2 regions of the Arenicella xantha genome follow, and region 2 is predicted to be linked to the other one. Evidence: riboswitches for the same ligand, from Rfam matches in the RefSeq annotation. Region 2 holds a riboswitch; the other holds the start of a gene.

Region 1 (3,396 bases), on a different contig from region 2:
TTTCAAGCCGAGTTAGGTTAGGGCGCAAGCTGATCGCCCCAACGTTGCATTTTTGCGGCTGGCAATCAGCTTGCCAGCCACAGTGAGTTAAGCTAAAAGCTGTAACGCAGCGTCAGCTTGGCATGACGCCCTTCAGTGTTATAGCGATTGCTCGAGCCAATCAAATTTAGTGTGTATTCCTTATCAAATAGGTTGTCTATTTTGGCAGAAATTCGAGTTGATTCGCTGATTTGATAAACGGCGCTGATGTCCAGCAGAGCATACCCTGAAATTTGTGTGCCTCTATTATCAAATCGACGACTTTCCGAGCGCACATCAAATTGTAGATTAAGTGGCCCGATCTCTTTAGCCGCAGTCAAACTTGCGCTACGTTGCGGACGGTCATCAAGTTCAATGCCCGAGTCTACATCTTCGGCTGACAAAGCATCGGCTTGAATTGAAACATCCCAATTGGCGACTGAGGTTCGTATTTCAGCTTCGACCCCCTTGATTTCAGCTTGTCCAACATTCGCCGCTAGAAATGTCACTGGGTTGAAACTGAATAGGTTTTCAATGTCGGTTTGATACGCAGACACGCGCCAATCAACCGCCCCATGGTTACCAGCAATACTCAATTCAACACTCTCAGACTCTTCAGGGAGAAGGTCTGGGTTACCGAAGAATGGAAAGTACAAATAGTTAAATGACGGCGCGACAAAGGCGGTGCCATAACTGGCGATCAAGCGAATATCGTCGCTTACATTGAGGTTAACTGCGATGCTGCCATTAGTATTAGTGCCGTAGGCTGAATTGTCATCATAGCGAAGGCTGACTACGGTTCCGAACCGCTCGCCAAGTGACTGAACCTGCGCGAAAGCTCCGATGTTATCGCGCTCAGTAATCGGAAAATCATTACTCGAGGTGATGCTTTCGTCATAGTAATCGGCGCCGAAAGTTAGCATGGTGCTCGCTGATGCTGCCCAGGTGAATTCAGAACCTAGGCTGTTTCGGTCGGTCTTGAATTCCGACGGAAAAGCCCCGTTGGTAATGGCTTCGTCTTCGTTTAATCCGAGCGTGGTGGCCCACTTAAGCGTGTCGTTTAACTGAGTGTTGAAGGCTAAGGCCGTGCTCAATGTACTATTCTCGGTCTGTAGGCCTGGGTCTGCGCCGAAGGTATTGTCAAATTCCACCAAGTTGTCAGTGCCCAGTATCGAAAGGTCGATGGTGCTGGAATCACCGAGTTGTAGTTGGCCACCAATGCTAATCGCATCTTCTGCAAAGCCGTCTTCGTCATCATTGCCTTCGGTGAGAATACTGGTGCGGTCAATACCGTCGGTGTCTTCGCTGTGTCCCGCAATATGGAAACTGTAATTACTACCTGCGCCGCTCAATGCAAAGTCTACTTCAGACAAGGAGTTGCTACCGATGGTGGCACTCACTGCGCCACGGCCATCGCCGCCTTTTTTAGTAAATAATTGAATGACGCCGCCCACCGCATCGGCGCCATAGAGGCCAGAGAACGGGCCTTTTAAGATTTCGATGCGTTCAATCGCTTCGATCGGATAGCTATTGAGAGCGGCCGCACCTAAGGTGGCGCTGCCGACTCGAACACCGTCGATTAATACAATGGTTTGTGAGCCGGAGACTCCGCGCACAAAAACACTGGTGGCGCTGCCACGACCGCCTGAATCAGAAATACTGATGCCAGCAATTTTACTAAGTAGCGCCGGAATATCGCTAACTTGAGCGGCTTCGATATCGTCTAGCGTGAAAATATGTGCAGTATGTAGCGCGTTATCGAGGGTCTGCTGACCTTTGGCGGTTACTAGAACTTGTTCGATTGCTGGGTCGTTTGAACCCTGTGAAAAGGCTAGCGGGCTCACTGCAAGACAGCATAAAGCCAGTGAGCTTTTTAAAGGAAAAATCATTTTTAACACCTTAGTTAAGAAATCGGATTAAGGTGATAAAGCGAGGAAACAAGGAGGAGAGACGCTATATTTTGAACACAATGACAACAGCAACGACATTGGTCAGCGCAACATGCCCTTGGATGGTAGCCCTCCGCTCCATCAACGGTCTAGAACTGAGAGCTTTGATCTATTGACAACAGCACTCGTTAGGCCGGTTCCGGGCTAATAACAACACAGGTTGCTAAATACCGTTGCGGGGGCAGCGTTGGATTTTAACCAACTTCCCAGTTTAACCACCAACTTTCGGTGGGACCTAAGTTCTGGCGAGGATTATAGGCTTGGAAGTAGCAAAGTCAATTACGCCGTAGCAAAAAGAAACTAAGCTGAGCTTAGTTCAATGGTTGTGGTTTTATGGCCACTCGCTTTTTAAGCGAAAGTGAAATGTACTATTGATTGAATTCGGGGCGGCAACACTGATATCAAGTTTATCGTTGTTCAGTAGTCGGATCATTTCAACGCCGGCATACAGTGTTGGTCCGTAACCGTGCGCAGCGTGAATGCTTTGACCCCGGTGGTAGTAGTAGGCGTTATCGTGAGCAAAGGTGGTGCCTTCTACTGTGCCGTCCACCGCACCATTGTCGAGAATCCGAGTGTTGATCGCATTCCAGCCGCTCAGCGCGACCGGCCCATAGACATGATTGATCCAGCCCTCGTTAATGCCCTTGGCGATTGCGTAGGTAAACATTGCGGTAGCTGATGTTTCTAAAAAAGTGTCAGGCCGGTCCAGCAAGTTATGCCAAAATCCACTGCCGTGTTGAAGGTTGGCCAAACTACGAACCATCGAACGATAAAGGTGCAGGATTTTATCTCGTTGCGGGTAATCTTCTGGAACGATGCTGAGTAGTTCTGCCATCGACATCAGAACCCAACCATTAGCGCGTCCCCAGTAGAACCGCGGGTCATAGTCGCCAGATGTTACGCTCCAGCCGTGATCGAATAGCTCCTTTTCTGGCACATAGAGTCGCTCGGCCATTTGCAGTATTTGCTTAATCGCATCGTCATAATATTTCGTTTCACCGGTAAGCGCTCCCATGTTGACTAGAAATGGAACGCTCATATAGATATCGTCAGCCCAAATCGATTGATATTGCGGCCGATGCCTCGCTAACGTGCCGTCATTTAGGCGAAACTGCTTATTGCTAATGTGGTCGGCGGTCCGATTAATGATCTCTAGGTATTCATCCTTACGGTTTTTCTGGTAGGTTTTGATCATGGCAGCGCCAATCGAGCCGCAATCATCGAGCGCATGAAAGTCTAGAATTCGTCCCCACACGCCAATCTTTTCTATAGGTCCAAATTGGTTGGCTTTTTGTTGGAAGTAAGGGAGTCGTTTTAAAACAAAGTCATAAAACTGTGTGTTGTTTTTTGCAAAGCGCTCATCATCAATGACGTCGTCAATGTAATCAAATGCTGACAGCACCACACCATGCGTATATGACCATTCACT
Region 2 (3,396 bases):
TTGTTTGATGAAACGGCGTGTAAATATCAGTGAATACATGTTTCGGCCGAAGTTGGAAGTTGCCATCAACAAGGCGAGCGCGCTTAATTCGGTCTATTCGGAACACGCGCGATGACATCCGAAGATGATCCCAAGCCATGACATACCAAATCGGCCAATTCAGCAGTGTGTACTGTGCTTCGATAACTCGTAGGGTTTGCTCTCCTGACTCAGATTGATATTCAATTTCTAAGTAATTTCGTTGTAAGAATGATTCCGCTAGGTTTTCAGAAATTTGTTGTGCGGGCTTCGTATAAAGCGAGACTACATTTGCGTTGGCGTTGTCGCCAATCATGATCCGTTTGCGAATATTGCTGACGGCGCTGCGTTGCTGTTGCGGAAAGGCTTGGAACAGCTTCTGCTTAATGGCTTTCAAATTACTAGTTAGTAAAGGTGATTGCAGCGACTCCATAATCGCTAACGATAGCACCAATTCGACTACTTCTTGATGGCTTAAATTCAGGCGGTCAACGCCCCATCGGCCGTTTAGGCGAATCCCTCCCCCACGACCACGGTCCGAATCAATTGGGTATCCGGCGCGTCTGAGTTCTGCCAATTCGCGCATTAAGGTGCGTTGGCTAACGCCCAACTGTTCGCGTAACTCAGCGGTCTTCCAGTGGTCCTCCGAGCGGAGTAATCCGATCAGACGGTTGCGCCGCTCGGTGCGTTGCTCAAAGCTAGTATTTATCATTGTTTTAATATGCCATAAAACGGCATATATGACTTTACACTTCAATACATCGAGAGCCTTTCTCGTTAAATGAGAATGGCCGATAAACATCAATTCACTTTTTTAACTTGGCATAGCGCCGCGAGGACCTACAAATATGAAGCACTACTTCAACCCGATGAGCCGAGGAGTCACTACCGATTGGATGCTCAAAGAGCTCGATGCCCCGCACGAACAAGTCATTGTCGACTTAGCCAATGAGGATGATAATTTGTTGGATCTGCGAAAGATAAATCCCATGGGTAAGCTGCCGGTGCTTGAAGATAATGGCACTGTGATAACCGAAGTAGCGGCTATTTGTGCATATCTGGCTGACAAATTTCCGGATAAGCGACTAGCACCGGAACTAGGGTCTGTTGAGCGGGGAACGTATTATCGATATCTATTTTTGGCAGGTAACACTATCGAGCCGGCATTTTCACTCGCCGCTGCTGACATGGAGCATCCTGAACCGAGGTCAGTTGGATGGGGCGACATGCCTCGTGTATTGGCTACGGTAGAGGCCATGGTTCCAGAAACTGGTTGGGCAATTGGTGAGCAATTCACTGCTGCTGACGTGGTCTTTGGTGGCCTGTTGGATTTCTCAATGGTATTTAACTGGCTCAATGCTTCGCCCAAAGTTGCTGTTTATGTTGAGCGTATTCGGCAACGGCCTGCATATCAGCAAACGCATGGAGCTTTCATCGATATGCTTAAACCGGAATAGAGCTGAATTAATTCAACAACAACTTTTTAGTAATAGCCATTCAACAACAGCTATTCATCAACGGCTTAGGGTTGAGTGATGATGTTGGGCGCAGCACTATTTTACTAAATATAGTAGTTTCAATTGCGCGTATATCCATATATAGTGTTTTCGAATGCAGGGGAAGCTGGTGTGAATCCAGCGCTGTCGCGCAACGGTGATAGATGATTTCTTGATTAAAAGGCTCATTTTCAGTCCGATTACCTGCTCAAAAATGTAATGCCTCGCGTTAAGGTGATGTTACTTTCTGAGTCTATAGCTATTTTATCGATCGCCTCGTTCGATAAGTTGTTGTTGAATAAATATCTTTATTCAAACTATTTGCAAGGAATGCCCGTCCTTTTCGTGAGCGTTTAACCGCTAACACTGTTTATAGGACATGCCATGCAGACTTCTGCTCAATTGCAACGCTCATCAACCGCGCAGACGGTTATCAATCAATCATCGGCCTCGACTGATAATTACAACTACCAGCCTCAAGAATCCCGCTATCAGGTAATCCGCCGGAATGGTGACGTGACACCGTTTGATCAAGCAAAGATTGTGATCGCCATGACTAAGGCTTTCTTAGCGGTTGAAGGCGAGGATGCCGCTGGTTCGTCGCGCATTCATGACATCGTCAATGCGTTAGCGACCAACGTGTTTAACGCGCTGGTAAGGCATATGCCTGAGTCAGGCGTTACTCATATTGAAAATATTCAAGACCAGGTTGAACTTGCGTTAATGCGAGCAGGCGAACACAAAGTGTCGCAGGCATACGTGATCTATCGTGCCGAGCAGCAGAAAAAACGCGCTGAAGAAGAGTCCAATAGCGCGAATGTGGTTACGCAAGAAACGCGGCATATTGTCATGCTTGATGGGTCAAGGTGCGTCTTTGATCCAGGCATTGTGGAATCAGAAATTCATGCGGCGGTTGACGGTATTGATGATGTTGATGCCGACAAATTGATCCAGCAAAGCTTTGCCAATGTTTACGACGGCATGAGTTTTGATGAGCTAAATCAAGCAATGGTGCTCAGTGCCCGAGGTCTGATTGACCGTGAGCCTAACTACAGCCAAGTGGCGGCACGCTTATTGTTGAACAATCTTAGATCCGAAGCCTTGAGCTGTGTGTATCAGAGAGCAATGACACTCGATTCACAGTCGATGGCTGAGTCATATGGTGACTATTTTCAAAAGTATTTACACGTTGCGGCTAAGCTGGAATTGGTCGATGAGGAATTATTAAATTTTGACTTGGCGGTGTTAGCGCAAGCGATTCGGCCGGAATGCGATTTAGCTTTTGGTTATTTAGGTTTACAAACACTCTATGACCGTTACTTTATTCACACTGATGGAACTCGCATCGAATTACCTCAAGCGTTCTTTATGCGCGTGGCGATGGGGCTGGCGATTAACGAAGTCGACCGAGAAAGCCGCGCGATAGAGTTTTATAAGCTCTTGTCGAGTTTCGATTTTATGAGTTCGACACCAACTCTATTTAACTCGGGAACACTGCGGCCACAATTATCATCGTGTTATCTCACCACCGTGCCGGATGACCTAAAAGGTATTTATGCCGCCCTTGGCGACAATGCAATGTTGTCTAAATTTGCTGGTGGCTTAGGCAATGATTGGACGCCGGTGCGTGGCATGGGCGCCTACATACGAGGCACTAACGGAAAGTCGCAAGGTGTGGTGCCGTTTTTGAAAGTAGCCAACGACACGGCCGTTGCGGTTAACCAAGGTGGCAAGCGCAAAGGCGCAGTTTGTGCGTATCTAGAAACATGGCATATCGATATTGAAGATTTTCTGGATCTGCGTAAGAACACCGGCGACGAGCGCCGTCGTACGCATGACATGAATACCGCTAACTGGATACCTGACTTGTTTATGCAACGAG

The links. Region 2 has a riboswitch for cobalamin ahead of DFR28_RS15990 (ribonucleoside-diphosphate reductase subunit alpha). Riboswitches for the same ligand answer to the same signal wherever they lie in the genome.
Region 1: another riboswitch for cobalamin. It lies ahead of DFR28_RS17135 (TonB-dependent receptor domain-containing protein); the one in region 2 lies ahead of DFR28_RS15990 (ribonucleoside-diphosphate reductase subunit alpha).

Annotation. Positions count from the first base shown of each region.
Region 1 covers NZ_QNRT01000006.1:133,738-137,133, reverse strand. Annotated here, with positions in the region: gene DFR28_RS17135 (TonB-dependent receptor domain-containing protein) at 93-1,907, opposite strand; cobalamin riboswitch at 2,082-2,221, opposite strand; gene DFR28_RS17130 (glycoside hydrolase family 88/105 protein) at 2,299-3,396, opposite strand, start outside.
Region 2 covers NZ_QNRT01000005.1:150,905-154,300, forward strand. Annotated here, with positions in the region: gene DFR28_RS15980 (helix-turn-helix transcriptional regulator) at 1-730, opposite strand, end outside; gene DFR28_RS15985 (glutathione S-transferase family protein) at 867-1,475, shown strand; cobalamin riboswitch at 1,573-1,740, shown strand; gene DFR28_RS15990 (ribonucleoside-diphosphate reductase subunit alpha) at 1,899-3,396, shown strand, end outside.